One region of the Bacillus sp. SYZHCR11 genome, then DNA from elsewhere that is predicted to be linked to it. Evidence: a T-box and tRNA genes for the amino acid it is inferred to sense, from the RefSeq annotation. Region 1 holds a T-box; the other holds one or more tRNA genes.

Region 1 (15,769 bases):
CTTGATTTTCGCCATCATCCCTTTTTGCTGCTCTTCAAGCACCTGCAAAGGAACGGATTCTCCTAAAATGCGCCGGGCGATATTGCGGTACGCAATGCTGGCGCGGTTTTTGGAATTCATGGCAATCGGTTCGCCGATATTTGAAGCCCTGATCACTTCATCATCGTCAGCAACGATTCCGAGGAGATCAATAGACAGATGATGAACAACTTCATCCACATCCATCGTGTCACCGTTTTTCACCAGGTGATTTCTGATACGGTTCACGATAAGGCGCGGCGGTTCGATATCTTCCTGCTCCAAAAGTCCGATAATGCGGTCAGCGTCCCGCACCGCTGATATTTCCGGCGTCGTCACAACAATCGCCTTATCAGCTCCGGAGACGGCATTTTTATAGCCTTGTTCAATTCCGGCCGGACAATCAATAATGACATAATCAAATTCCTGCTTAAGCTCCTGCACAAGCGATTTGATCTGCTCAGGGACAACAGCCGTCTTGTCGCTTGTCTGGGCAGCCGGCATTAAATGAAGCAGATCATCAAAACGTTTGTCTTTGACAAGCGCCTGATGCGTCTTGCATCTGCCTTCAATTACATCTACTAAGTCGTAAATAATTCTGTTTTCAAGACCCATTACGACATCAAGGTTGCGCAGTCCGATATCTGTGTCTACCAAACAGACGCGCTTCCCTAAAATGGCTAAGGCGGTACCGAGGTTTGCAGATGTTGTTGTTTTACCTACTCCGCCTTTTCCCGAAGTTATTACGATAGCCTCACCCAATTTCACATTCCTCCCTCAAGCCTTGTTAGATCAGGTCTTAAATGAGCCAATTGCTGAAGGCGTTCAATGACCATATTTCCGTCAGTATCTAAATAAGCACATTCCATGTCGTTCCCTTTTTGAATGTGGTCTGGGGAGCGATTTAACACGTGATTGATCCTCAATTGTGTCGGCATCATTTCGGATGCGGCGATCACAGCCCGGTTATTTCCGTTATAACCCGCGTGGGCAATCCCTTTTAATGAACCGAGAACAAATATATTTCCTCCGGCTCTGATCGTACCGCCGGGATTCACATCTCCGATTAAAAGCAAATCTCCCGTCACGTGAAGCACCTGGCCCGAACGGACGATTTTGGAAACCGAAACAATTTCCTGCTCCTCTTTCATCCGCTGCGCTTCTTCTTTGGCGATGACTTCACTGTCAATTGAATGCACGACTAAATCTTTCTTTGACGCGATCAGATCAGTCAGCTGCTCTGCCTGTTCCTGATACAGATACCGATGCCCGAGTTTAATATGAACACTGATTTTTTGGCCTTTGCCATCAGTATATTGTTCAATCGACAGCATGTTTTGAAGACCATCGAGGAGCTCATCAAAAGAACACGCATCATCCAGATGCAATGTTAAGCCGTTTTTTGTTCCTTTTATTGTTACATATTGCTGCTTTTTGGTCTTCATCAATGTTCACCTCAACAACATACTCTTTTCGTCAAAAAAAGATAAAATCCTTTTTACTCATCTCTTAATTCTTTCTTCAGACTTATATAAAACAGCCTGAAGGGCAGGACTAATATAACGGCTCCCGCGATATTCAGCAAAGCGGTCGGCAAGAACCGCTGAATGACAAAATCGTTAAACGTCATAGTGCCGCTGCGGATTAACGTCTGAATGCCGTAGACGTAAAATTCAAGCACACATACGCTCAGCACCGCGACCAGAATGACCATCAGGGCGTTTGTCTGCAGCACTTTAAACGCTTTGGCCGCCAGATAGCATAATCCGGCAAAACCAAACATATAAACGCCTAAAACACCCGTATAATTGATGTCATAAAGAAATCCGAAAATGAAACCGTAGATCACCGCATGCTTTTGGTTGATATAAGCCGACATAAAAATCAGCGCAAGCAAAAGAAAATGCGGAACGACCTGCTGCTCGACGGAAACGAAAGGAAAACGCACCAGATCGGTATAGATGCTTTCCGCACAAAAGACCAAAATCATAATCAAAGGGAGAAGGAAACGTTTCACGATCCTTCCTCCCCTGTTGCTACGCTTCGGTTCACGACGATGACATGGTCAAGATCGTACAAGTCGGCAGCCGGTTTCACATAAGCGATTTTCGTCAGGCCGTAAGCATCTGATTCTACATCGGTCACTTCGCCGACCGTCAGCCCTTGAGGAAATACGCCGCCCGTTCCGGAGGTCTCCACGAGGTCGCCTTTTTTCACTTCACGTTTTTCATCCGGTTCAAGGATGGTCATTTTCAGGGTCTGTTTCTTTTTATCATACCCTTCAATTAAACCGTAGCCTTTGCTTCCCTTTTTGCCGGAGATTTTGGTGGCCACTCTGTTATTGCGGTCAACATCGCTCAGCAGCTGAACGGCGGATGTGAAACTGTTGAGTCCGCTGCTTTTGATCTTCCCGACCAGCGCACCCTTTTCGTTCGTGACAGCCATGTCTTTGGCCACTTTGTGCTTCGTTCCCTTATTGATCATGATCTGCTTGTACCATTGATCAGGGTTTCTGGCGATAACGGTCGCTAAAATCGGATCATAGTCGGAAATTGATTTGACATGCCCGAGTTCATCACGCAGCTTCTTGTTTTCATCTTTGAGTTCTTGGAGCTTCGCTTCATATTGTGTCTGTCCGTCCAGCTTTTGTCTTAAGCGTTCGTTTTCTTTGTACGTGTTTTTCAGGTCTTTTATGTCCCCGAAGAACCCTGCAAAATATTCGGCAGGCGTGTGAAAAATGTTTTGAAATACTCCCGTCGTATCACCGATCAGCTTTTCAGGCCAGGTGGTATTACGGCCGTTCTTCAGCGAGAATCCAATCATAGCCACCAATATGATAATACACAGAAGTAATAGCATTAACCGTTTGTTCGGCATCGTGATACACCTCTTCTATTTAACTCCTGATTATCTTGTTTTTCCTTTGAAAAGATGGATGTGCTCCAGTGCTTTTCCAGTGCCGATCGCAACACAATCCAGCGGATCTTCAGCGATAAGAACAGGCATTTTCGTTTCGTCGCTGATGACTTTGTCGAGATTGCGGAGCAGGGCGCCTCCCCCTGTTAATACAATACCTCTGTCCATAATGTCAGCGGCCAGCTCAGGCGGTGTTTTTTCAAGCGTGCTCTTCACCGCATCAACGATTGAGAGAACTGTATCACGCAGTGCATTTGCAATTTCCGTTCCCGTGATTTCGATCGTTTTCGGCAGACCTGTCAGAAGGTCGCGGCCGCGGATTTCCATTGACGCATTTTCTTCACCGGTTTCTGCTGAACCGATTTCCATTTTAATGGCTTCCGCCGTACGGTCACCGATCATCAGATTATATGTTTTTCTGATATAGCTGATGATTGAGTCGTCCATTTCGTCACCGGCTACACGGATTGACTGGGACGTGACAATGCCGCCTAAAGAAATGATCGCCACTTCAGTTGTTCCGCCGCCGATATCAACGACCATGCTGCCCGTCGGCTCCCATACCGGAAGATTCGCGCCGATTGCTGCCGCAAACGGTTCTTCAATCGGATAAGCGTCACGTGCGCCCGCTTGTCTTGTCGCGTCGATGACCGCCCGTTCTTCAACGGCCGTAATACCTGACGGCACACACACCATAACGTACGGCTTTCTCGCAAACAATCCTTTATTTTTCACAGCCTGATTAATGTAGTATTTCATCATTGTCGCAGTTGTTTCATAGTCAGCGATAACGCCGTCTTTCATCGGACGGAGCGCAACCACGTTGCCCGGAGTTCTTCCGATCATGTTTTTCGCATCGTTACCGACCGCAACGATTGACTTCGTATCCGTTTGCAGAGCAACGACAGACGGCTCTCTCACTACGATTCCTTTACCTTTAACAAACACAAGCGTATTCGCGGTTCCCAAATCTATACCAAGGTCTCTTGTACCAATTCCGAACATATGTATGTATCTTCCTTTCTTAAAGCAAAAATACCCTAAAGGGAAAAACTCATAAAATCTATTATATCTTAAATCAACGAAAAAAAAAGTGTTACAAATATCCTTTTTCCTTTAAACTCACAAATTTTTTATCACCAATGACCAAATGATCCAGCAGCCCGATGCCGATTAAATTTCCGCACTCAAAAAGCCGCCTGGTTACCTCTATATCTTCCCTGCTCGGTGTAGGATCTCCTGAAGGATGATTATGAACGCAAATGAAGGACGCGGCGGATCGTTTGAAAGCTTCTTTAAACACCTCCCGCGGGTGGACAATAGATGAATTCAGACTTCCGATAAAAACGGTGCGTTTATGAATGACTTGATTTTTGGTATTTAAATATAAACAGACAAAATGCTCCTGGGTTAAAAAGCGCATATCCTCCATCACATACTTCGCCCCGTCTTCCGGAGAGCGGATGACGCAATGCTCCCCGGCGGATGTCTTATGAATGCGGCTCCCCAGCTCAATTGCGGCAAGAATCTGAACGGCCTTCACCGTTCCGATTCCCGGAATGCTGGAAAGCTCCTGGGCAGAGGCGCCTTTTAACAGGCGCAGCCCGTCAAACGTCCGCAGCAGCCGGTGAGCGAGGTTCATGACGGATTCATGTTTCGTTCCCGTCCGCAGCAGGATGGCGAGCAATTCATTGTTAGAGAGATGTTCGGCTCCGAAGTGCAGAAGCCGCTCTCTCGGTTTTTCTTTTTCGGGGAAATCTCTTAATTTTAACGGCAGATCACGGATGATCAACCCCTCCTTGTTCCCCTTCCCGGTTTGAACATCAAGCTTTTATATTAAATTCTTTCAAGGCTCTCATTGTTTTAGCGACAGGAAGCCCGACGACAGAATAAAAATCACCGTCTATTTTTTTCACTAAAAGCGCGCCTTTTCCTTGGATGCCGTATGCACCTGCTTTATCCATCGGTTCTTTTGTTTCAATGTAGAGCTGTATGTCGTCTTCACTGAGCGGCCAAAACGTCACTTCCGTTGTGTCACAGAATGTTTCTTTCCGGTCATGCGTCTGAATGCTGACCGCCGTAATGACTTGATGGCTTCGGCCGGAAAGCCTCCGCAGCATCTGTGCCGCTTCTTCCCTGTCACGCGGTTTGCCGAGGCACTCGCCGTCTATGCACACCATCGTGTCAGCCCCGATAACGACTGCATCGGGATTTTCGGCCAATACAGCACTAGCTTTTTGCTCGGCCAAACATTGGACGTTTTCTTCCGGCGAAAGGTTTCGATTTAATTTTTCTTCTGTGCGGCTCGCAATAATGCTGTAAGGAATCTGAAGAAGATTAAGGAGTTCTTTTCTTCGCGGAGATTGTGATGCGAGTATTAAGCGTTTTGTCATGGTTGTCATCCTTTCAGGGTTTGCTTAAGAAAAAAAGATACTTGTCTATCCTACCAAATCAAACGGGCAACCACAATTTCAGAAAAATAACTTTTTGATGACAAAATAAAAAATCCCGCCGGATGACGGGAAATTGAGATACTATTTTACAACACTTAAAAGCTCTTTTTGGGCTTTCCAGCCGGATTCCGAACCCGACGTTTCCAGTTCTTTCAGCGCTTGAAGCACGGCCTCTTTCTGCTTTTTGTCAGCGGCGTCTGCGCCGTCTGCCGCTTTTGCCGCTTCAGCCACTTCCGTTTTTGAAAGATTTTTGCCGGTAATCGCTTTGGCGGAGAGCTCAGATGCCTGTTTAAAAGAGTCTTCCAGCCCTGAATCGACCGCAAAGCTGAGCTCCTTTCCGCCCCAAGCCTCAAAATCATGGTCTATCAGTGTCTGACCCAATTGCTGTGATAAGCTTTTTTCCGCTGCAAGCCCGGCGATCACGTATGTGTATCCGTCTTCTTTTGCCAGAGAGACGGCCGAGTATCCTTTTTCAGTCAGCTGGTCAACAAGCGTTTGCGCTCCTTTTTCTGATGAAAATTTTCCGGCCTGCACCGCATATGTTTTATAGTTTCCCGCTGAAGATTCCGCATCTCCTGTGCCGGCTGTTTCAGATTTGTCTTTAGAAACATCTCCCGCTTTCACCGTCTGCCCTTGTGAACCTTTGTCAGCTGATGCCGGAGCGGAGGCTTCTTTACTTCCCGACATATTTAAGGCGACAAGGCCGAGCCCGGTGCCTAAAACAGCCGCAACGGCAATTGTCGTGACCGCCTTTTTAACTGGAGAAGACGGCTGCTTTTTTTTCGGAAAATGAGGGCCGTTTTTTTTCTTCTGGTATGGCGGAACGACTTTCGGGTCATCTTCAAATACCTCAGAATTCTTCTCATGATCCCAATTGAAATCTTCTTCTTTCGGATCTTCATGGGATGCGGCAGTCTCCTGTTCCGCCTTTTTTGTTTCTTCCCAATTGGAAAATGTGACGGTCTTCTCCCCGCCTTCATTCACATCTTCTTGTCCATACATCGTTTCTTCTTGTCCGTTAATGGTTACTTTAAGGGCATTGTTTTTAGCTTTGCTGTGCTTTTTGCTCTTCCTTTTTTTCAACGTCTCTTCCCCCTTGCATTCGTCTTGGCCGTACCTTGAACTGATCATGGTTCACACTTTAGCATAGGCGAAAAAAAAAAGAACAAGACTTTTGTCGTCTTGTCCAAAAAACGTTCGCCAAATTTTTCAAGCCCCGCCTGAAGCGAGCTTGATGTAAAACGAAAACAGCTCATCACCGTATAAATAACTCAAAGCGCTCCCGGCTGAGATGGCCGGCGCAAACGGAAATGGCTGCTTTTTACCAAGACTGCCCCGGGCTGCAGCGCACATACCGTATACCGCTCCGATCATAACGGAAAGAAAGAATGCAATGAGCACGAGCTTCACGCCGAGCGTCAGGCCGATCACCCCAAACAGTTTCACATCACCTGCGCCGATGCCTCCTTTACTGACAAACATGATAAAAACAAGCAGAAAAAATCCGCAAACGGCTCCGGCAAACCCTGCATACCATGAATCCAGCGGAGAAAACATTCGGCCGGCGATGAAAAGCGGAAGAAAAAACAGCAGAACTTTGTCAGGAATCAGCATATATTGCAGATCCGTCATAGTAACAATCATGAGGAGAGACAGAAATAACAGCGCGACTAACAGTTCTTTTGAGAAACCGAAATGAATGCCTGCAGCCGTGAATAAACACGCCGTCCAGCATTCCGCCGCCGGATACATAACCGACAGCTTCGCACGGCAGTTTCTGCATCTGCCTCTTTGCAGAATATAGGAGACGACGGGCACAAGCTCCCCCCAGGAGAGCGGCAAGCGGCAAAACGAACAGGATGAACGCGGCGAAATAACCGAGATTCGCAGCGGGATACGGCACGCTGCTGTATAAAAAAAAGAACCGAAAATCAAGCCGAGAAAAAACAGAATCAAAAGCACTCAGACCACACCTTTACTATCAATCTGGCTCAGATTATAGCAAAGAAAAACACCATGACTGAAATGGCTGAAAATATATTTTCAGCATAAAAACACCCGGCAAAACCGGAAAATGGTCTGCCGGGCATCCGAGGGGCTGTCAGATAAGCCGCTTTCTCATCTCTGAAATAAAATATAAGGAGCCGGTAATGATGATGACATCATCCGCCCCGTCTTTTTGTTCTATCCATTCTTTCACACTGTCCGGGTTCTCATCGAAGCTCTTAGATGCAAGACTGCTTGCATTGTAAAGGGCTTCGGCGCTTGAAGCACGCGGAAAGTCAAATGATACAAAGTGAATGGAATCCGCTTCGGTTTCAAGCTTTTTAATCATTTCCTGATACGGTTTGTCTTTTAATGCGCTGAATACGACATGGACGTTTTTACCGGCAAAGCGCTGCCGGATCGTTTCTGTCAGCGTTTCAACACCCTCTTCGTTATGGGCGCCGTCCGCAAACACTAAAGGGCGGCTTTGAAGACGTTCAAATCGGCCCGGCCAGGAAGCTTTTTTCAGGCCGTTTCGCATCGCTTCTTCTGAAATGACTGCGGCCTCCAGGCGATTCAGCCATTCAGCGGCCAATATCGCCAATGCCGCATTCTGCCTTTGGTGAATGCCGATCAGCGACGTTTGAATGTCTTCATAGCATTTCGTTTCTGTTTCCAGCGAAAAGCTTTCGCCGGACGGAAGCGCCGCTTCATTAAACAGTCTGCATGTTTTATAAAGTGACTGATACGGAGCCTGCTTTTTTTCGGCTTCCGCTTCAATAACGCCGAGTGCTTCCGGCTGATTGACGCCCGTAATGACCGGAATGGAATTTTTAATAATACCGGCTTTCTGCCCGGCGATCTCCTCGATGGTATTGCCTAAAATGGCCATATGGTCATGTCCGATACTTGTAATGACCGACAGAAGCGGTTTCACAATATTGGTTGAATCAAATGTGCCGCCGAGCCCCGCTTCAAAAATGACAAAATCGATATCAGCCCGCTTCGCAAAATATAAAAATGCACACGCTGTAATGATTTCAAATTCCGTCACCGTTCCGGCATCGGTCTTATCAAGCTCATCGACTATCGGTTTTATGTCAGTAACGAGCGTTCTCCATTCCTCATCGGTAATCGGCGTGCCGTTGACGCTGATTCGCTCATTAAACGTAATCATGTAAGGCGATGTGAACGTGCCGACCGTATAACCGGCTTCTTGAAGGACGGAACGGATAAAAGAAACGGTTGATCCTTTGCCGTTTGTGCCCGCCACATGAATGGCGCGAATGTTCTTTTCCGGGTGTTCCAGTTTTTCCATCAGCTTTTCCATACGGAGAAGGCCCGGCTTAACGCCGAACTTGAGTCTGCCGTGAATCCAGCTGATCGCTTCTTTGTACGTATTAAACAATGAAATCCCCTCTTTTATACGACAAGGCGGTTTCTTAGGAAACCGCCCCGCTGTTTTATCAGCCTTTCAGCTCTGCAATCCGCTGCCGGACAGCTTCGCGTTTTGCCGTGTAGTCTTTCTCTTTTCCGCGTTCTTCTTCAATGACATGCTCAGGAGCTTTTTTAATGAATCCTTCGTTGCCGAGTTTTTTCTGAACGCGTTCGACTTCTTTTGTCAGCTTGTCGAATTCTTTTTGCAGACGGGCGATCTCCTCATCAATGTTAATCAGCCCTTCAAGCGGCAGAATGACTTCCGCTCCGGTGACGACCGCTGTCATCGCTTTGTCTGCCGCAGCGATATCCGTCCCGATTTTCAGCGTGCTCGGATTCGTAAAGCGTTCAACGTAAGAACGGTTCTTCTCAAGGCGGCCGGCAATGTCTTCGGTAGATGTTTTAATGTAAAGTTCAACCTGCTTGCTCATCGGCGTGTTGACTTCGCTCCGGATATTGCGGACAGAACGGATTAATTCAACGAGCAGTTTCATATCCGCCGCTGCCTCTTTATCCGTATGTTCCGGCACCGGAACCGGCCAAGAGCTGATCGTGATTGACTCACCTTCATGAGGAAGGTGCTGCCAGATTTCTTCCGTTAAGAATGGCATAAACGGGTGAAGAAGACGCATCGTCTGGTCAAGCACGTATGCCAGAACAGACCGGGTTGTTTTCTTCGCCGCTTCATCTTCCCCGTACAGCGGAAGCTTCGCCATTTCGATATACCAGTCGCACACATCGTCCCAGATAAAGTTGTACAGGTGGCGTCCGACTTCACCGAATTCATAACGATCCGCAAGCTGTGTTACGTCTTCTATCGTTTCATTCAGTCTTGTGAGGATCCACTTATCAGCAACTGATTTTTCACCGGACAGATCAAGCTCGTCATACGTCATGCCGTCCATGTTCATTAATGCAAAACGGGAGGCGTTCCAAATTTTATTTGCGAAGTTCCATGTGGATTCCACTTTTTCATAGCTGAAACGGAGATCCTGTCCCGGTGAACTTCCGGTTGCCAGGAAATAGCGCAGGGAATCCGCTCCGTACTTGTCGATGACATCCATCGGGTCCACGCCGTTCCCAAGGGATTTACTCATTTTTCTGCCCTGCTCGTCACGGATTAAGCCGTGAATCAGCACGTCTTTGAACGGACGCTCGCCGGTAAACTCAAGACCTTGGAAAATCATCCGGGATACCCAGAAGAAAATGATGTCATATCCCGTTACAAGTACATCGGTTGAGTAATACCGCTTAAAGTCTTCAGCGTTTTCATCAGGCCAGCCCATTGTAGAAAACGGCCAAAGCGCGGAGCTGAACCATGTATCAAGCACGTCTGAATCCTGCTCCCAATTTTCGCTGTCCTCAGGCGCCTCAAGGCCGACGTACACTTCTTTTGTTTCTTTATGATACCAAGCCGGGATGCGGTGGCCCCACCACAGCTGACGGGAAATACACCAATCACGGATGTTTTCCATCCAGTGCAGGTACGTTTTCTCGAAACGGTCAGGAACGAAGTGAACCTTCTCTTCTTTTGCCTGAAGGTCAACCGCAGCATCGGCCAGCGGCTGCATTTTGACAAACCATTGTGTGGACAGGTACGGCTCAACAACGGCGCCGCTTCTCTCACTGTGGCCGACAGAATGCATATGGTCTTCGATTTTAAAGAGAACGCCGGATTCCTGAAGATCTTTGACGAGTTTTTTGCGGCATTCAAACCGGTCCATGCCGTTATATTGCAGCGCTTTTTCATTCATTGTTCCGTCTTCATTCATGACGAGAATCCGCTCTAAATTATGGCGGTTTCCGAGTTCAAAGTCATTCGGGTCATGGGCAGGCGTGATTTTAACGGCGCCTGATCCGAATTCCATATCAACATAATCATCGCCGACAATCGGAATTTCGCGGTTTGTAATCGGCAGAATCACCGTTTTGCCGATTAAGTGCTTGTAGCGCTCATCTTCAGGATGAACCGCGACAGCCGTGTCGCCAAGCATCGTTTCCGGACGGGTGGTCGCGATTTCAATTGAGCCTGAACCGTCTGCTAACGGGTAGCGCAAATGATAAAACGCGCCCTGTACGTCTTTGTAAATCACTTCAATATCGGATAAAGCCGTTTTTGTGGCAGGGTCCCAGTTGATGATATATTCGCCCCTGTAAATCAAGCCTTTCTCATACAACTTGACGAAGACTTCACGCACGGCTTTGTTCAGCCCTTCATCAAGAGTAAAACGTTCACGTGAATAATCGAGTCCGAGTCCCATCTTGGCCCATTGGCTGCGGATGAAATCAGCATACTCTTCTTTCCACTTCCACGTTTCTTCTAAAAACTTTTCACGGCCGAGGTCATAACGGCTTGTGCCCTGTTCGCGGAGTTTCGCTTCGACTTTTGCCTGAGTGGCGATGCCGGCGTGGTCCATGCCCGGAAGCCAGAGCACGTCATAGCCCTGCATGCGTTTCATACGCGTAACGATATCTTGCAGCGTCGTATCCCACGCATGTCCGAGGTGCAGCCTGCCCGTCACGTTCGGCGGCGGAATGACGACAGAATACGGCTGTTTCGTTTGATCGCCGCCCGCTTCAAAATATTTTCCTTTCAGCCAAAAATCATAGCGGCCTTTTTCAATCGCAGACGGATCATATTTTGTCGGCATTGTTTGTTCGTTTGTATCCATGATAACCCTCCAGCATGTTTAGAAATGGCTGAGCAACTAAAAAAGAGCCTTCATCCTGATAAAGGACGAAAAGCTCTTTCGCGGTACCACCTTTTTTCATGAACAGATTTGTTCATGCACTTAAACGGATAACGGGTGCGGCCCGAATTTCTCTACTGTATGTTCAAGAAATTATGCTCCCGGGCGACCTTCCAATGAGACGGCATAAGAAGCCTTTCAGCACAGTAGCTTCTCTCTCTTCATGCGTCTTTCTTGTACTCTTCCCGTTCAAAGCAGGTGTATTTATATCAGCTCATGATCTTATTTAGTATGTTCTTTATTATAGTAAAAGTGTTTTTGATTCGTCAATCATCTTTTCCAAAAACCGCTGCCGTCATACATAAATGAGCATGCACCCCGCTCTTCCCCTTACATACGATACATAGAAAGGCGAATGTGAGGAGGAATTGCCCGTGAGAAAAAAATTCAATTCTTATTCGCTCCCCCAGTGGGCCAGACAGGTCCGCCTTGTATCCGTGCAAGTCATTATCCCGATTACGATCTTTCAGGGGATCAGGACGATTTTCTTTCCGACGACTTTTGATGTCCTGCTGCTTGCCATCCTGCTGTTTTTAGCGTGCGCCCTGCATTTGGAATGGATATAAAAAAACGAGTCCCGTTATGAAGAGGACTCGTTTTCCGCTTTTATTTTTTTCTCCCGCTCAATCTGATGAACCTTCATGAGAAAAGGCTCAACATTTTTCATCTGCCAAAACGCTCTTAATAATTGCGTGCACTCTTCTTTTTCAGAGCCCCTTTGGCCGGTCTGATACCGTTTCAGCACTTTGTACATGGCGGACGGATAAGCCATATAGCTGAGAAACAGACTGATTTCCGCTTCACGGAGCGGGAATGATTTGTGATACGTATAAAACCAGTCCAGACATTCCGGACATGCTTTCGGATAGCTTCTGAACATTCTGGAGTAAAAGCCGAGCAGGTCATTTTGCGGAGGGCCCAGCGCAGCTTTCTCGAAATTCGTGAAAAAGCCCGATCCCGCATCATTATACAGAAAGTGGCGGCTCGATAAACTGCCGTGGTTGATCACCGCTCTCGTCTTGTCATGATCCTTTGCCGCGTCAAACCATTCTTCCAGACGTTCCAGAGCAAAATTGACGGCGGAAACCGTTTCTGTAAGATACGTAACGGCCTGCAGTTCAAAAGGTGAAAGGTACCACTCTTTTTCCGCCCGGTCGGCGAATTGTTCATAGACAAGCTTATCATTTTCCCAATCTCTTTTCGTTGCTTCATAAAAGCCGCTGATATCTTCAGTCCGGATTTGGATGTCCCGCACAGTCGCAGAATGGAGCTTCGCGACCTCTTTAAAAAGGTAAACATGTTTTTGATCCCGTTCTTCCTCCTGATCGTACTGAAGCCAAGGCATTAAATAATAAGAATTCTCCGTCTGTCTCCCCGCAAAAAAATCGCCGGCATACGTGCGGCAGATCGGCACAAATGATCGGTAGCCTTTCTCCTCAATCTCAATCATAAGATCCGTAAATTCACTGCTGCGGGCCGGCTTGAGCTGTTTCAAAGCAAAAATGCCGTAGTTTGAGTAGACCTTCCAAACATGCGGGCTGACAGGCTCAATATACTCAGCCGTCAGCCCGTATTCCTGAAGCACTGATTGGACTGCTTCCATTCCATTCACCACATTTTTACGGCCTCTTTGTGCTTACACATGGCTGTTATTATATTCAGGTATATACAGAAGCTGACCTTCCTCAAGCTCGTCATCAAACGATAAAGCATTCGTTCGGATGAGCTGCTGGGATGTAATGTCATATCGTTCACACACCCGGTCGATTGTATCTTGCTGCTGCACGATACAAATTTTCATTCTTGAAAACTTTTCTTCTTCCCTTGTAAATAATTTTGTCAAGTAATGAGAGTTGTCATTTTCCTTCTGCTCGGTTCCCGGTGCCGCTTCTTCATTCTTTCTTTCAGGCTTAAGCGGCTCAGGCTGTTCAGCTTTCGCCGGCTCCTCAGGCGGCAGTTTGGAAAACTGAAAAGACAAATCGAGAGGCTTCCCGGTTTCCTCCTCCGGCGGCGCCATCTTCCTTACCTCAATTTCAAACCCTTCTTCATCATGAGCCTCTTCTTCAAGCAGCTTAGGAGCGCTGTAAAACTCCTCTTCCTGCCGTTCCGGAACGAACTCGCGATAAACGGGCGCCTGCTCCTCTTGAAAAACCGCAGGCTCATCTTCGTCTTCTGCCGCCTTATGATCGCTCTGACGGAGAAGCGGCTCGGCCTCTGGCTGCTCTTCTTTTTGAAGGAAGGGCTGTTCCGCAATTTTTGGTTTTTCTGCATGCGGAGTCAGAGTGAAAGCAGGGAAAACCGGTTCGATATCATCTTTCGGCTCTTCCTGCACTTCTGCTGAATCATCCTCAAATACGGGTTCATTCCTCACAGCTGACATGATTGCAGGCTCCTCAGCTTCTTCCGGCTCTTCTTCGTGCTGGAAGGAAACGGGAGGAGGAGGCTCAGTAAAGGAAACAGGTTTAGGCACCTCTTCTTGCTCCCTCAGAATCGGGGCTGCTTCCTGCTCTTCTTCTTCTTGCTCCCTCAAAACCGGGGCTGCTTCCTGCTCTTCTTCCCGCTCCCTCAAAATCGGGGCTGCTTCCTGCTCTTCTTCTTCTTGCTCCCTCAAAACCGGGGCTGCTTCCTGCTCTTCTTCTTCCCGCTCCCTCAAAATCGGAGCTGCTTCCTGCTCTTCTTCCTGCTCCCTCAAAATCGGGGCTGCTTCCTGCTCTTCTTCTTCCCGCTCCCTCAGAATCGGGGCTGTTTCCTGCTTTTCTTCTTCCCGCTCCCTCAGAATCGGGGCTGCTTCCTGCTCTTCTTCCTCTTGCCTGAGTAAAGGCGGGATTTCTTCCTCGTTCTTCTCTGTTTCTTGTGCTGCTTCTTCTGATACAGTCAAAGGTATTTCAGGCTCATGGCGTATCATTAATTCTGGTTCATTTTCGTCCTCAGAATGATGTCCGGCAAGATTGATCATTTCTTCTCTGGCAAATTCAGGCGCCACGTACAAAGGGATCTCCGGCTCTTTCGGCTCGGATTCCTCAAGCAGCCCTTCAATTGCCAAATCAGCTTGAATGGTTAAGATCCTTGAATCCGTCAGCTGATAATCAAAGGCATCAATAAATACGAAAACATCATTGAGGTGGCTCACTTTATTTTTCGGAATCGTGATGTCCACCGGGAAACAATGAATGAGCTCGGCCGTGCCATCCTCCCTCGCCCTCACTTCCTCTACATGCCTCAGCTCCCTATCAAGCTCTTCAAAATGACTGCTGTGATCTATGTTGTACTCGCCAGTAAGTTCTAATGATCCTTTAATTGAGACATAATCATTTACTTCCTGCACCCTGATGTCAGGGTCTAATGAAATCGAAAGTAATTCAGAAACTTCCTGTCCTTTTTGGAAACAGATTGATTCTTCAACAGAAAATTGCAATCGGTGATTATGCGGCAAGTTCATATCCTCCTTTCATCTAATCCATACAATTAGATGTCACTAAAGGTGTATGCCGCAATCCGGGAAAATATGATAATGGAGGCATTGAAAAAAGCCGATACAAGTCTTGCTTGCATCGGCTTTTCGGTATCAGCGGCTGATCGCCTGGAACACTTTCTCAGCGGCTTGAATGGTATTTTCAATATCCTCCATTGTATGCGCAGTGGAGAGAAACAATCCTTCAAATTGAGACGGCGGCAGAAATACGCCTGCGTCGGCCATCCCTTTATAATACTTGGCGAACAGCTTTAAATCAGAAGATTTGGCTGCTTCATAGTTAATGACAGGCTCATTGGTGAAAAAGAAGCCGATCATTGACCCCGCCCGGTTAAACGTGTGCGGAATGCCATGTGCTGCAGCTGCTTTTGAAATGCCTTCTTCAAGCATATCGCCTTTTTTCACAAATTCTTGGTATGATTCAGGTGTGAGCTGCTGTAACGTCTCAAGTCCCGCTGTCATGGCAAGCGGATTTCCAGACAATGTTCCCGCCTGGTAGATCGGACCGCTCGGCGCGATTCGTTCCATAATGTCAGCTTTGCCGCCATACGCACCGACAGGAAGACCTCCGCCGATGACTTTGCCGAGACACGTTAAGTCAGGCGTCACGCCGAAATACCCTTGCGCACAGTTATAATCCACGCGAAAACCGGTCATGACCTCATCAAAAATGAGCAGCGCGCCATACTGTTCCGTAATGTCGCGAAGTCCTTGTAAAAAGCCTTCCTGCGGCGGAA
Region 2 (15,769 bases), on a different contig from region 1:
GCTCTGGCGTAAGCTCGCTGTTGGCAACACCTCTTACACCATCTGTTCCAAAATACTTGCCCATTTTGTATCGCTCCTTTTTCATTCTGTTGAAGAAGAATCAGCGCTTGATCCGTCTTCATCCTGGTCTTGATTTTGATCCTGGTTTTGACTTTTATTCTGATCGCTGTCAGTGTCGTCTTCCCGGTTCTTGCTCTTGTCTTTGTCTGCGTCTCCGCTTGTGCCGTTCTTATTGCCGGAATCAGCGGAGCCGCCGTCATTTTTATTTGAACTTGTGTTTTTCTTAGAAGTCAGCTTGATCTTAACCGTGTCTTTTGACAGGGACCATGTGACGTTTTGCGGGCCGTTTACTTCAAGCTTTACAGAGTGCTCTCCGTCATCCAAGTCCGAGACATTGGCATACAATTCAATGTCCGACTTTTTCAGCGCCTTAATGTTGGCGGGAGAGCCTTTGGCCGTAATATTTATCGCCTGCGATTCAGGGTCGAGAAACTCAATCTGCTGTGAGCCTCCCAGTCCGACCGTCTTGATTGCGACATTGTCAAAATCCTTTTTGTCTTCACTGTCCACTTTAACATGAAGCGTGATTTTTTCCGGTGATACCTTAGTGACGCCCTTAGGAAGCGGGATATCGGCATTGATATCGGTATCTTTATCAATTTTGCCTAAATCAAGAGATACGCCGTCAATAAATTCCAGTGAATCCAGCACATCCTGCGGGCCGTAAACCGTCACCTCACTCGGATTCGAGTCAATACTCGCAACACTCACCCCGTCCGGAAGACTTCCCTTCCTTTCGATTTTGAAAGGAAGCTTTTTGCTCGGACTGGCTACGGGAACCGTCACTTTAATGACTGACGGTTCAACATCAACAGGAAGTGCGTTGCCGTCTTTGTCATAGACGGTCACCTTCACTTCCTTTTCAATGGTCTCATTTGCATTTTCAAGGTTCACGGATGCTTTGACAAGCGAAATGTTATCAATCACATTTTTCGAACCTGTAATCTGCACGTTTTTCGGGCTGATAATCGGCTGCTGAGGGGTATATCCCTTTTTCATTTTGCTTTTATTGTAGTATTCAACTTCCACGGGAAAACTCTCAGCCGTTTTTTCCTGAATCGTAACCGTCGTGACTGATGGGTTAATGGAGATCGTCAGTCCGTCCGATACGTTTTTCGCCTTCAATTCGACCTTATGAGTCCCGGTCTTCAGCTTATTCATATCGGCGTATATCTCAAAATTCTTCGTCTGTCTCGCCTTTTTCACCGCGCTTGTCGAGCCTTTAATCGTGACATTTACCGTCTGGGGCACGCCGGTGACGACATAGTTCGCTTCATCGTAGTATGCTTTTACAGGAATATCAGTAAGCGTAGCCTCGTCAGTCGTTGATGTCGGAAAAAAGGATTCCCCCGGCTTTTTCGGAGTCGGCGCCTGGTTGTTGTTAACCGCAACGTAAAGCAGCAGCGCCAAGAGCAATGCAATGATCTTTACAGCCCAGCGGTTGTTTAAGAATTTATCCATTTTTCTTGCCCCTCCAGTACCAGCGGTTAGAAGAAGTGTCTCTGGCGTTCTTCTTAAACTCGGCTTCAAGCATTTCTTTCAGTGCTTCTTCCGTCAATTCTCTGTGAAGGTCTCCGTTTTTGGCCACACTGATGGCGCCCGTCTCTTCAGATACAATAATGGTTAAGCTGTCCGTCACTTCACTGATGCCGACAGCCGCTCTGTGACGCGTCCCCAGCTCCTTTGAAATAAACGGGCTTTCAGAAAGCGGCAGATAACAGGCAGCCGCCGCAATCTCGTTATTTTTCATAATGACCGCTCCATCATGCAGCGGTGTATTCGGGATGAAGATATTAATCAAAAGCTCCGAGCTGACCTGCGCATTAAGCGGGATGCCCGTCTCAATATAATCGCCCATTCCCGTATCGCGCTCAATGGCGATGAGTGCGCCGATGCGGCGTTTCGCCATGTAGCTGATCGATTTTGTAATCGCTTCAATTGTCTTATGCTGCGCTTCCTCCACGGGGGTTCCGCTCCTGGAAAAGAACCGGCCCCGTCCGAGCTGTTCAAGCGCCCGTCTCAGCTCAGGCTGGAATATAATGATGATCGCTAAAAATCCCCATGTTATCGCTTGGTCCATCAGCCACTGAAGCGTGCTGAGTCCCAAATATGAACTGGCCATCCGGACCAATACGATGACGACGATTCCTTTTAAAAGCTGAACCGCCTTCGTCCCGCGTATGACCATGATTAATTTATATATCACATACCAAACAAGGAGAATATCAACGGCATTGCCGAGGTATTGCAAAAATGGGATGTCCTCAAAAGCCATTTCCTCGTCCTCCAAGAATTCAGTCATTTCGTTTTTTCCGTTATGAATTGTGCTGCATGAGCAATATGTACATCATATAGCGTGCTCATTATACCACATTTTGATTTCTCAAGTGAAATGAGCCGGCGCGGCGTTGCACAAAAAAAGAGTAAAGCGATTATACGCTTTACTCATCTTCATTCGGGTCCAAAGCGCTTACGACGCCCTGTCCCGCCGATTTCAGTTCGTACCAGACCCAGTCAAACAATTGGTTAATCTCTTCAATCTGCCCGGTGACTTGTCCGGCTGAGGCCATGTATTTTTCTCCGTTGACGACGGTCACATTGCCGTCGACTTTTCCTTCAATGAACAGCTTGCCGTTTTTTACTGTGACATCGCCCTTTACGGTCTCGCCTTCAGGGACGGTGACCGTGTGATTCTGCACGACAAGGTTCGGCTGTTTGGACACACTGAAATTGTGGTCATTATGCCAGCTGTTGAAAAAACCGCCGCCCATTAAAATCACAAAAACCGCTGCGGCTGCAATCATCGGATGAGTTTTGATCCATCGTTTTACAGAAGCGCGTTTTTTCTCTTTTGGAAGATTCGCCATAACTTTGGCAGTAAAATCAGCAGGGGCCGTGACATGCGATGTGCTTCGGACGAGTGCTACGGATTTCTCCATTTCATGAAAATGCCGTTTGCAATTCCCGCATGACTGCAAATGTTGTTTTAATACGTTTTCATCTTCAGGAAGGATATCTCCATCAAGATGCTTATGCATAAGCTGCACAATCTGTTCAGGACAGCTCATTTCATCACCCCACTTAAAGATCCCTCAATTGTTTTCTAAGAGCCTCTCTGCCTCTGTGTATCCTTGTCTTGACGGTGCCGACAGGGATATTCAGAATCTCCCCGATTTCAATTAAAGAGAGTTCGTCAATATACTTTAATACAATAACCGTTCTGTACTTGTCAGGCAGCTTTAAAATCTTTTTCTGAATTGTGTCCGACAGCTCCAATGACAATACGGCGTCTTCAGGGAGAACCCCGTCCGCGGCGATCTGCGAATACATCGTCAGCCCTTCTGCTCCCGCTACTTCTGCGTCCAGATAGTAATCAGGCTTTTTCTTGCGGATGCGGTCAATGGTCAGGTTGGTCGCAATTCTGTAAAGCCACGTTGAAAACTTTCTGTTGATATCGAAACTGTCGATATTGACATACGCTCTGATAAAAGCTTCCTGCGCAATATCTTCCGCTTCGTGCACATTGCCGAGCATGCGGTAGCAAAGCTGGTAAATCTTATCTTTATAAAGGTCAACGATTTCTGCAAACGCATTTTGATCGCCTTTTTTGACTTGCTTGATTCTTTTTTTAATCAGGTTTTCCATGTTTTATCTTACCTCTGCCCTTCACCGGTCTGTATCTATACGTTGATTGTTTTAAAAGGTTTCATTTTTTTATTACATTTATTTTACCAAATTTCAGGCAGGGTGTAGATGGAAAATACAGAATATACTGCCTTAACAGCAGCTTAAAAATAGTATATCTGATGAACAATCAAAAATCGAAACAAAATGCCGATAAAAAAAGACACCTTTATGCAAAAGGTGTCTGAGACTGGGCTAGCTGGATTCGAACCAACGCATGACGGAGTCAAAGTCCGTTGCCTTACCGCTTGGCTATAGCCCAAAAATGGTGGAGGGGGGCAGATTCGAACTGCCGAACCCTGAGGGAGCGGATTTACAGTCCGCCGCGTTTAGCCACTTCGCTACCCCTCCGTATTTTTTTGGAAAACAGTGCCGGCCAGAGGACTTGAACCCCCAACCTACTGATTACAAGTCAGTTGCTCTACCAATTGAGCTAGGCCGGCAAATATGGTGGAGGATGACGGGCTCGAACCGCCGACCCTCTGCTTGTAAGGCAGATGCTCTCCCAGCTGAGCTAATCCTCCATATGACCCGTACGGGATTCGAACCCGTGTTACCGCCGTGAAAGGGCGGTGTCTTAACCGCTTGACCAACGGGCCGCTGTGTCCGCGTCGAGCTGACAAAAGTTATTATATACAGGTTGTACCCCATTTGTAAAGAGAAAAATTATTTTTTTTATTTTCAAACTTTTTTACCCGTTTTTTAACTGAAAAACTCATCCCTCCTCTCTTATTTCATTTATGATGAAAGTATCAAAATATTGAAGGGAATGGACACAGATGATCTTAGTCAGCTCTTGTCTCGGCGGTATCGAATGCAGATATAACGGCTCTCACGCCGCTTCGGAAAAAATCCGCAGACTCGTAGAAGAAAAGAAAGCTGTTATGGTCTGCCCCGAACTTTTGGGCGGCTTCACCACTCCCCGCGAACCGGCGGAAATCATCGGCGGCACGGGTGAAGACGTGCTGAACGGAGCGGCAAGAATCGTAACGGCATCAGGCGAAGACGTTACAGCTTTATATATGGACGGCGCGGAAAAAACGTTAGCATACGCAAAAGAAATAGGCGCCGCAACGGTCATCCTTAAAGAAAACAGTCCGTCCTGCGGCAGCAGCTTTATCTATGACGGCACTTTCTCAGGAAAAAAAATACTCGGAGACGGCATCACTTCCGCTCTTTTAAAACGGGCAGGCTACCGTGTTCTATCAGAAGATGAATTGGATCAATTATAAAAAAGGAGAGTAGATATCATGGATGTAGCCCTGTCCTTTTATAAACCGGAGCATGCAGACGGGCTGAACGGGTTTGTGCTGAGTGAAGAAGATAAAAAGTTCACAGCTCTGCCGATAGATGTCCTGCCGCAGGCGCTTGTCATCCGGGATCGCTACCCGACAGTCATTTTAAAAGAAGACCGCCCCGTCGGTTTTTTTATTTTACATACCTCAAAAGAAACCATTGCTCCGTATTCGAACAATGTGTCTGCCATTTTGCTGAGTGCGCTGTCATTACATGCGCCGCATCAGGGAAAAGGTTATGCCAAACAAGCGATGCTGCAGCTCCCCGCTTTTGTTGCAAATTACTTTCCTTGGTGTGATGAAATCGTGCTTGCTGTAAACCATCGCAATCAACGTGCAAAGAACCTGTACCGGTCTTCCGGTTTTATTGACAAAGGGCGGCGCAGGATCGGCCCGATCGGTGAACAGCACATTCTGCATCATTTTTTGTGAAAGCGCTTGATTATTCATCTCATCCTTGCCGATTTTTCTTGAAACATCTATTCAGAAGCCCATATACTTCAAGTATTAACGACTTGGGAGGGTACAATCATGACAGACCGGCTTAACATTCACAGATTGACCACAGAAACCAGAAATCCGCAGACCGCTTCAATCCATCAGGCAGACACAATGGAAATTCTCCGCATCATTAACGAAGAGGATTTCAAAGTGGCTGAAGCCGTTCAGCAGGTGCTGCCCGATATTCAGATTGCCGTTCAATTCGCCCATCAGTCCTTACGGCGAAACGGCAGGCTGATTTATGCGGGAGCGGGGACAAGCGGCAGACTCGGTGTACTGGATGCGGTTGAATGCCCGCCTACATACAGCGTAAGTCCCGACACCGTCATCGGTCTGATGGCCGGAGGGGCAGACGCCTTTTTGCAAGCGGCTGAAGGTATAGAAGACAGCGAGGAAACCGGCGCTCTCGATCTCAAAACGATCGGGCTTACCGCAGAAGACACCGTGATCGCCATCGCGGCAAGCGGGCGCACGCCGTATGCGGCCGGTGCGCTGAAATATGCAAAAACAATCGGCGCCAAAACCGTCGCGCTCACATGCAATAAGAACTCCTTGATCAGCACCTTTGCCGATCACAGCATCGAAGTCATTGTCGGCCCCGAAGTGATTACAGGGTCAACACGAATGAAAGCCGCGACGGCACATAAAATGATTCTGAACATGATTTCCACGGCCGTGATGATTAAAAGCGGCAAAGTGTACGAAAATTTAATGGTGGACGTTCATGTCAGCAACGAAAAATTGAAAGAACGCGCAATCGGCATTATCCAAAGCATCACGGGCGTTCCGTACGACAAGGCAAAAGAAACGCTTGAGGCCGCAGGCAGCCATGTCAAAACGGCAATCGTCATGCTGAAGACGAATTCGGACGAAACACACGCGAAGGCACTGCTCAAAGAATCAGAAGGATTCATTGATAAAGCCATTGAACAGCACGTTTCAAGAGAAAAAGAACGCTGATCGTTCTTTGGTGAAAAATATTGTGCTTTTACGAGCCCGCGCCGTTTTCATGTTCGGCGCAGGCGCTTTTAGGACGCGTTTCAGGCATAGCTCCCCGGGAAAAATCGTACGGAAAAAGGAGGATCTCCATGAGCAAAGAGGCATTTTATCAGTCACTGGCCAAAGATATCCTGGACAATTGCGGCGGTTCATCGAATATTTCAGGCTTTACCCACTGTATGACACGCCTGAGGATTACACCTTTAGATCGGGACAAAACGGATATTGAGGCGCTGAAACGGCTTGACGGGGTAATAGGCGTCGTCGAAGCCGAAACACTGCAGATCATTCTCGGCACGGGTGTCGTCAATCATGTCGCCGACGCTTTCGCAAAACTTATGCCATCCGGAAAAAACATTGATTTAAAAGAAGCCGCCTCACGGAAAAAAGCCGATCTCAACAGAAAAAACACCACACCCATCAAATTGTTTCTGAGAAAAATATCAAGCATCTTCATTCCCCTTATTCCCGCACTCATTGCATCAGGTTTAATCACCGGTATTACGAAAGCCGTCATTCAGGCCGGCTGGCTCCCGAAAGAATCCCAAATCGCACTTATTTTAACGGTTATCGGTTCAGGCTTGTTCGCTTACCTCGGCGTCCTTGTCGGCATCAATGCGGCGAAGGAATTCGGCGGGACACCCGCGTTGGGCGGCCTTGCGGGCATATTGATCCTTAACCCTGAGATCGCCAATATCAGTTTGTTCGGAGAGAATCTGCTCCCTGGCAGGGGAGGATTAATCGGCGTTCTTTTCGCGGCGGTTTTTATCGCTTATACCGAACGGTTTATCAGAAAGCACGTCCATCAATCCATCGACATTATCGTCACGCCTACATTGTCTTTACTTATCACCGGGCTGGTGACATATGTCGTTTTTATCCCTGCAGGCGGTTTTATTTCTGATCTGATTACATCAGGTTTATTGTCGCTGCTGAATATCGGGGGAGTGCTCTCAGGGTTTGTACTGGGAGCCGCCTTCCTGCCTCTTGTCGTCACCGGCCTGCATCAGGGCTTGACTCCCGTACATTTGGAATTAATCCGATCAATCGGAGATGACCCGCTTCTTCCGATTCTCGCGATGGGAGGCGCGGGTCAAGTAGGCGCGGCCTTCGCCATCTTTATGAAAACAAAAAAAGCCTCATTAAAAAGAGCGATCGGCGGCGGACTTCCATCCGGTCTGCTCGGAATCGGGGAGCCGCTTATCTTCGGCGTCACGCTCCCGCTCGGCCGGCCGTTTTTGACGGCGTGTTTAGGAGCGGGTATAGGCGGCGCCTTTCAAGCCCATTTTCAAGTGGCGACTTTTTCAATCGGTGTCTCCGGCCTTCCGCTCTCGTTTCTCGTACAGCCGGCTCAAATCGTTATGTATATCATCGGTCTCTTCATCTCTTACGCGGCGGGCTTTGTCTTCACTTATGCGTTCGGATTTAAGGATGACATGGCTGCTGAATTTGAATAAACCGGGAGGGATCAGAATATGAAAACACTGACAGCCGCCATACTCACAATGGTCATCAGCCTCTCTTTTCTGCCGCAGCACAAAGCCGAAGCCCAATCCAAATTATACGACGCAGCAAAGCTCAGAAAGGTTGATCAAATGATTGAAAAAGACATCGCAGCAGGATTCCCCGGAGCCGTCCTCGTCGTCGTAAAGGACGGACGGGTGATCAAAAAGAAAGCATACGGCTACAGCAAAAAATATGATGGGAACACCCTTTTATCTCGTCCGAAAAAAATGAAAACATCAACCATGTTTGATTTAGCTTCCAATACAAAAATGTACGCGGCCAATTTTGCACTACAGCGACTCGTCAGCCAGGGAAAGCTTGATGTGTATCAAAAAGTCTCGGCTTACCTTCCTGATTTCAAAGACAGAAAAAGCGATCCGATTCAAGAAAAAGACCGCATACGCGTCATCGATGTGCTCCAGCATCAATCCGGTCTGCCGGCAAGCTTTTATTTCTATCAGCCGGACACCGCAGGCCCTTTATATTCACAAGAACGGGATAAAACGATCCGTTTTCTCACCCAAATCCCGCTTGAATACAAGCCGGGAACAAAACACGTATACAGCGATATCGGTTACATGATTCTCGGCTGCATCATTGAAAACATAACCGGAAAAACCCTTGATACCTATGCGGAACAAGAACTGTACAAACCGCTGAAACTGACGCACACACTGTTCAATCCGCTGCAAAAAGGTTTCAAAGAAAAAGCATTCGCAGCTACTGAACGTTTAGGCAACACACGTGACGGAGTCATCCATTTCCCTCACATCAGGACGTATACGCTGCAGGGGGAAGTTCACGATGAAAAAGCATTTTACTCAATGGGAGGGGTGTCCGGTCACGCCGGGCTGTTTTCCAGAGCTGATGATATGGCCGTCCTTCTTCAAGTCATGCTGAACAGAGGCAGTTATAAACACGTTTCTCTCTTCAATAAAAGAACGGCCGATTTGTTCACAACGGCGGCATCCTCTGATCCGACTTTCGCTCTCGGCTGGCGGAAAAACGGCAGCCCGGATATGGAGTGGATGTTCGGACCTTATGCAAGCAGGCAGGCATACGGCCATACGGGATGGACCGGCACCATCACGATTATTGATCCCGCTTATAAGCTGGGGATCGCACTTTTGACCAATAAAAAGCATTCCCCCGTCGTCAGCCCCGGTGAAAACCCGAATGTTTTTGAAGGGGATCTTTTCCCGACCGGAAGCTACGGCAGCGTCATAAAAGCGATTTATGAAGCCATTGAATGACAACCCATGTCTTTTGTCCAAACTATGACGGCAGGAGGGCACCATCATGAAACTTTTCATCTCAGCTGTATTACTGTTGTTCATTGTATTCGGCACGCATCATGCATCAACAAAACCGGACATTCCGTCACAGGCGGAACAAGCGGTATCCCGTATGACATTAGATGAAAAATTAGGGCAGATGCTCATGCCTGATTTTCGAAATTGGCAAAAAAAGGGGCAGTCATCACCTGAGGCTCTTACCCAAATGAATGACGAAGTCGCAAGGCTTATTCAAAAGTACCGGTTCGGCGGCGTTATCTTATTTGCAGAAAATGTAAAAAATACTGAGCAAACGGTACGCCTGACAGATGCCTTTCAAAAGGCGAGCCCTGACATTCCGCTATTATTAAGCATTGATCAGGAGGGCGGCATCGTAACTAGACTTGGTGAGGGCACTCATTTCCCAGGCAATATGGCGCTCGGGGCCGCTAGGAAAACAGCCTATGCGTCCCAGACCGGCGCCATTATCGGGAAAGAACTGAAAGCACTGGGCATTAATACGAATTTCGCTCCCGTTCTCGATATCAATAATAATCCCGGAAACCCTGTCATCGGCGTCAGGTCGTTCAGTTCAGACCGTGATCTGACAGCTTCACTCGGCCTTGCCTCAATGAAGGCTCAGCAAAAGCAGAATGTCGCTGCCGCCGTCAAACATTTCCCGGGACACGGCGACACGGATGTCGACAGCCACTACGGTCTTCCGCTTGTCACCCACAATCAAGAAAGGCTGCGTCAGATTGAACTTTATCCGTTCCGGCAGGCCATTCAGGCCGGAGCTGATATGATCATGACAGCCCATGTGCAATTTCCCGCTTTTGACGATACAACCTATAAAAGCAAGCTGGACGGTTCAGACATCCTCGTACCCGCCACACTCTCGAAAAAAGTGATGACTCATCTTCTCCGTAAGGAAATGGGATTTAACGGCGTCATCGTTACGGATGCATTAAATATGAAAGCCATTGCCGATCATTTCGGTCAGGAAGAGGCGGTCGTCATGGCAGTAAAAGCAGGAGTCGATATTGCCCTGATGCCGGCCCAAGTGACATCGCTGCAAACGGAAAACCGCTTTGCCCGGGTTCATTCCGCGTTAAAAAAGGCGGTACAAAAAGGGGATATTCCGCTGCAGCAAATTAACAAATCAGCGGAACGCATCATTTCCCTGAAAATAAAACGAGGGATATATCCCGCACCGAAAGAGACAAATCTGAAAAAGAAGATTGCAAAAGCAAAGAAAACCGTCGGCAGCAAAAATCACCTGAAAGCTGAAAAACAAATCGCGGAAAGATCCGTCACCGTCTTACAAAACAAAAACCGCACGCTCCCATTCAAACCGAAAAAGAACAGCCGCGTTCTCATTGCCGCTCCTTATGAAGATCAAACAGCGGCAATGGAACAAACCATTCGGCAGCTCATCAAGAAGAAAAAAATCCGGCCGGTAACCATCAGTAAAATGAACTTCGCCGAGCGCACATTTCATGATGAACACAAAAAGCTGGTATCCGACGCGGATTACGTGATTACAGGCTCCTATGTCGTAAAAAATGACCCTGTCGTAAACGACGGCGTGATTGACGATTCCGTCACAGATCCCGGCAAGTGGACGACCGCATTTCCGCGGGCCGTCATGAAAGCCGCACAATCGAACCAAAAACCCTTTGTGCTGATGAGCCTGCGTAATCCTTACGACGCCGCGAATTTTGAAGAAGCTGAAGCCCTTATCGCAGTCTACGGCTTTAGAGGATATACAGACGGACAATTCCTCCAGCCAAACATTCCGGCAGGCATTGAAGCGATATTCGGAGAGACAACACCGCAAGGCAGGCTGCCCGCTGACATTCCTTCCGTCACGCATCCGGGAACGACACTGTATCCTTATGGTTTCGGTATCAATCTGAAGACCGGAAAACCGCTTTAAACAGGAGGGCTGATTATGAAAACACATACGGCTGCACTTCTCGCCGGACTTGTCGTCATCAGTGCTATGTCGGCAGTCTCGGCGGCTTCTGACAGAAACCTTCATACCGCCAAGAAACCAAGCATCCAAACAGGCATCGACCGCCTGCTGAAAGATTATAAACAGGAACTGAAGGGAAAAAGAGTCGGGCTGATCACCAACCCGACCGGTGTGAACGCATCATTGAAAAGCAGCGTTGACGTGCTGTATGAGGCGCCAGACATCCGCCTGACGGCATTATTCGGACCGGAGCACGGTGTCCGCGGCGATGCTCAGGCCGGAGATAAAGTCACATCCTATATAGACGAAAAAACAGGGCTTCCCGTCTACAGCCTATACGGGGAGACGAGGAAACCGACACCTGACATGCTGAAAGATACAGATGTGCTGATTTTCGATATTCAGGATGTCGGAACCCGGTACTACACCTACATTTATACAATGGCCTATGCCATGGAAGCGGCCAAAGAAAAGGGCATTCCTTTTTATGTCTTGGACCGGCCGAATCCGCAAGACGGACGAAATCCGGACGGCCCGGTTCTTGAACCGGATTACGCTTCATTTGTCGGACTGTATCCGATCCCGCTGAAGCACGGCATGACGATCGGTGAGCTTGCTCTTTTATTCAATAAAGAGTTTCATATTGGCGCCGACCTCACCGTCGTAAAAATGAAGCGCTGGAAGCGGACGATGACGATTGAAGATACCGGACTGCCGTTCGTCCTCCCTTCGCCTAATATCCCGACCCCGGACAGCATATTTGCATATTCGGCAACAGGACTAATCGAAGGCACAAACGTGTCCGAAGGAAGGGGCTCGACAAAGCCGTTTGAACTTATCGGCGCGCCTTATATGAAAAGCACCGAGCTCGAAGAACGCCTGAACAGTCTCAAGCTTCCGGGCGTCACCTTCAGAGCCGCTTCATTCATCCCCAGCTTCTCCAAGCACCAGGGCAAGCTGTGCCACGGCGTACAAGTCTACGTAACAAACAGAAACACATTTGAAGCGGCAAAAACAGGGCTCTCCATTCTGAAAACCATGCATGACTTATATCCGAATGACTTTTCATTCTTGCCGACAGGCTCTTTTGACAAGCTGATCGGTAACGGCTGGGTACGCAAAAAAATAGAAAAAGGCGCTTCCATTGAAGACATCACCGGCACATATCAACGCCGGCTGGACCAATTCAAAACTCTAAGAAAACAATACCTCATATACTGACAACATCCGTGTTACACGTGTAACATTTTGTCGCATTTCACATTTCCGCTTTTTATAGGAAAACATTCATTTATTTGGTACAATTTAATTGATAACAGTTATCATTTAAATGAATGTTTCTTAAAAGGTGGTTTCTCATGAAAAACACATTATTCTTTCAGCCCATTGATATCATCTCCGCGAAAAAAACAGCCGACCTTCTGTCAGAGCATCAGCTCACTGATTCCCCCGTATTGATCTTTCATGTGAAAGGCGAGGGACAAATTGATATCGGAACAGACAGCTTTCCGCTGCAGAAGGAAACGCTCTACATCTGTCCTTGTGATGAGACATTCAATATTGCCCCTATATCGTCAGGCGGCATCCATTTGTATATCGTCAGACTCCGTGTTTTCTCCTATTCCTCAGATGATGAAGCGATGCTTCCGGATAACGGGGAAGACATCTTCCACGGACTTCAGCAAATGAATTTACAAACGGTTGATCATTTGACAAGCCGGCTTCAATCACTTTCTGAAAACGTGCGATCGGCGGATGGATTGCAGAAAATGAAATATACCGCCGACTTTCAGCAGCTGATGTACGACCTTTATGCCGCAAAAATATGCCATCAAAATAATACGAAAGCGGCGATCGAACAGACAAAACAATTCATACATGCTCAGTCCGACACAAAAATCACGCTCACCCAGCTCGCTCATATGGCGGGAATCAGTCCCAAGCATTACAGTGAAACCTTTAAAAAACTATACGGGCAGAGCGTAACTGAATATATCACAGACATCCGCATAACCAATGCGAAAAAACTGATGGCCAAGGCAAGCTGCAAACTGCGGGAAATCGCTCATCAAATCGGCTACCAGGACGAATTTTATTTCAGCCGCATCTTTAAAAAACATACCGGCAGCTCACCTACAAGCTATATGAAAAAAAGACGAACAAAAATGGCCGCGTACGGAAAAGAAACGATGGGGCATCTGATTCCCCTGCATCACGTGCCTTACGCTGCGGCGCTGCACCCGAAATGGACGGCCTATTATTACAAACAATTCTCTTCCGATATTCCGGTTCACCTGAGCGCTTACCGCTATAATGCAAATTGGGAAGACAACCTGCATACGCTGTCTCAAGCTGCCCCAGACATCATTTTCAGTCTCGATTCTGTCAGTGAAGAAGAAAAACAGCGCCTGAATGACATCACTGAAGTTTTTTATCTTCCGGCTCAAGAGAATTGGAGAGACCAGTTTCTTCGCACAGCCGCATATCTGAATGAAGAGCAGGAAGCGCGGCACTGGCTTAAAACTTATCAAAGTCTCACCCATACAGCGAAAGATGCTCTTAAACACGTGCAGCACCAGCGGTTCTTATTTGTCCGTGTATATAAAGAAAATATGTACATCGCCCATAACAACAGTATTGAGGAAGTCTTCTTCGGTGATTTAGACTTTGCCTCCGCAAAACCGGAATCTTTTGCTCCTGACGAAAAGATTTCCTTGGAAATGCTGGCGGATTGCCAGGCTGACTGCATCATGCTTTTCACTTGTAAAGAACCGGAAACGCTTCGCTATTTTCAGCGGATTCAGCAGTCCGGGATATGGCAGAACCTTAGTGCCGTCAGCAATAAACGCGTGTTTCCCATTTCATCTGACCCGTGGATTGAATATTCTCCAAGCGGACATCAGCGGATGATCGAGCAAAGCATTTCCATTTTATCCGAAGATCGTCCATGGTAATGCCGGAAATTATCCATGGTCTTATCCCTATTCATTCTCTATAATTCCAATTGATAATAGTTATCAATTGAACAGGAGGAACAATAGATGAAGAAATTGGCATTCGCTTTCATGATTTTGCTTTTGGCTTTCACGGCCGCGGCTTGCGGAAGCTCAGAAACATCTGATACAGCAAGTAAAGGAAAGGACGCTTCTTCAGATAAAAAGAAAATCGAATATCTCGGAAAAACATATGAAGTCAAAGCGCCGACTGACAAAATCGCCATTACAGGCAGCGTAGAATCAATGGAAGACGCCAAATTGCTTGACGTTCATCCGGCAGGAGCAATTTCTTTCTCCGGCAAATTCCCGGAACTGTTTAAAGATATTACAGATAAATCCGTATCAACGGGAGAAAAAATGCAGCCGAATATGGAAAAAATTCTTGAGCTGCAGCCGGACGTCATTCTGGCATCAACCAAATTCCCGGAAAAAACCTTGAAAAAATTGAGCGGCACCGCTGAAACGATCCCTGTCTCTCATATCTCATCAAACTGGAAAGAAAACATGATGCTGCTCGCCCAGCTTACAGATAAAGAGAAAAAAGCGAAAAAAATCATCGCAGATTACGAACAGGACCTGAAAAAGACAAAAACAAAGATCAACAGCAAAGCGAAACAGTCAAACGCGCTGGTTATCAGAATCAGACAAGGCAATATTTATATTTATCCTGAGCAAGTTTATTTCAACTCCACGCTTTACGGTGATTTAGGCCTGAAGGCGCCGGACGAAGTCAAAGCGGCGAAAGCGCAGGAACTGATTTCTCTTGAAAAATTAAGCGAAATGAACCCTGACCATATCTTCGTACAATTTTCTGATGACGAAAACGCAGATAAGCCTGACGCTTTGAAAGACTTAGAGAAAAATCCGATCTGGAAGAGCCTGAAGGCAGTCAAAAAAGACCATGTATACGTCAATACGATTGATCCATTAGCCCAAGGCGGAACCGCGTGGAGTAAAATCAGCTTCTTACAGGTTGCGGCTGACAAATTGACTCAAGACTAATAAAGAGTAGGTTTTTCACATGTATGCAAAACGGCGGACACACATTATTATCATTGCTTCACCGATTGCCATTGTTCTGTCACTGCTCCTTTCCGTTTTATACGGCGCAAAGCAGCTTGACATCCATACCGTGTTCTCCGCATTGCTGCACTTTAATCCGGAGAATACCGACCATCAGATCATATGGCATTCAAGAATCCCGAGGGCTGCCGGCGCTATGTTTATCGGCGCCGCCCTTGCTGTTTCCGGAGCGCTCATGCAGGGAATCACACGGAACTATCTGGCCTCGCCTTCGATCATGGGTGTGTCGGACGGCTCCGCTTTTATCATCACCCTTTGCATGGTATTGCTCCCTCAATCGACATCCATTGAAATGATCATCTACTCGTTTATCGGTTCCGCATTCGGCGCCGCTCTTGTTTTCGGGCTGGCCTCCATTCTTCCCGGCGGTTTTACCCCGGTGCAGCTTGCCAT

Evidence for each region. The T-box of region 1 lies ahead of AC2CGA_RS13110 (valine--tRNA ligase). A T-box ahead of a tRNA ligase gene usually reads a tRNA of that ligase, here a tRNA-Val.
Region 2: it has a tRNA-Val gene. The T-box ahead of AC2CGA_RS13110 (valine--tRNA ligase) is inferred to sense a tRNA for this amino acid. The anticodon was not compared.

The regions. Positions count from the first base shown of each region.
Region 1 is NZ_JBXUND010000003.1:260,111-275,879, reverse strand. It holds gene minD (septum site-determining protein MinD) at 1-780, opposite strand, end outside; gene minC (septum site-determining protein MinC) at 783-1,463, opposite strand; gene mreD (rod shape-determining protein MreD) at 1,517-2,035, opposite strand; gene mreC (rod shape-determining protein MreC) at 2,032-2,895, opposite strand; gene mreB (cell shape-determining protein MreB) at 2,926-3,939, opposite strand; gene radC (RadC family protein) at 4,031-4,726, opposite strand; gene AC2CGA_RS13130 (Maf family protein) at 4,758-5,327, opposite strand; gene AC2CGA_RS13125 (SPOR domain-containing protein) at 5,469-6,470, opposite strand; gene AC2CGA_RS13120 (prepilin peptidase) at 6,597-7,349, opposite strand; gene AC2CGA_RS13115 (bifunctional folylpolyglutamate synthase/dihydrofolate synthase) at 7,489-8,781, opposite strand; gene AC2CGA_RS13110 (valine--tRNA ligase) at 8,840-11,482, opposite strand; T-box leader at 11,541-11,762, opposite strand; gene AC2CGA_RS13105 (hypothetical protein) at 11,935-12,126, shown strand; gene ysxE (spore coat protein YsxE) at 12,141-13,163, opposite strand; gene AC2CGA_RS13095 (LysM peptidoglycan-binding domain-containing protein) at 13,197-14,993, opposite strand; gene hemL (glutamate-1-semialdehyde 2,1-aminomutase) at 15,126-15,769, opposite strand, start outside.
Region 2 is NZ_JBXUND010000004.1:380,384-396,152, forward strand. It holds gene glmM (phosphoglucosamine mutase) at 1-64, opposite strand, end outside; gene cdaR (CdaA regulatory protein CdaR) at 82-1,521, opposite strand; gene cdaA (diadenylate cyclase CdaA) at 1,514-2,335, opposite strand; gene rsiW (anti-sigma-W factor RsiW) at 2,502-3,128, opposite strand; gene sigW (RNA polymerase sigma factor SigW) at 3,142-3,705, opposite strand; tRNA gene AC2CGA_RS16645 (tRNA-Gln) at 3,935-4,006, opposite strand; tRNA gene AC2CGA_RS16650 (tRNA-Tyr) at 4,011-4,095, opposite strand; tRNA gene AC2CGA_RS16655 (tRNA-Thr) at 4,115-4,187, opposite strand; tRNA gene AC2CGA_RS16660 (tRNA-Val) at 4,193-4,268, opposite strand; tRNA gene AC2CGA_RS16665 (tRNA-Glu) at 4,272-4,343, opposite strand; gene AC2CGA_RS16670 (2-thiouracil desulfurase family protein) at 4,524-4,976, shown strand; gene AC2CGA_RS16675 (GNAT family N-acetyltransferase) at 4,995-5,471, shown strand; gene murQ (N-acetylmuramic acid 6-phosphate etherase) at 5,571-6,500, shown strand; gene AC2CGA_RS16685 (PTS transporter subunit EIIC) at 6,629-7,996, shown strand; gene pbp4b (penicillin binding protein PBP4B) at 8,015-9,298, shown strand; gene AC2CGA_RS16695 (glycoside hydrolase family 3 protein) at 9,345-11,258, shown strand; gene AC2CGA_RS16700 (exo-beta-N-acetylmuramidase NamZ family protein) at 11,274-12,518, shown strand; gene btr (bacillibactin transport transcriptional regulator Btr) at 12,656-14,251, shown strand; gene AC2CGA_RS16710 (ABC transporter substrate-binding protein) at 14,339-15,295, shown strand; gene AC2CGA_RS16715 (FecCD family ABC transporter permease) at 15,315-15,769, shown strand, end outside.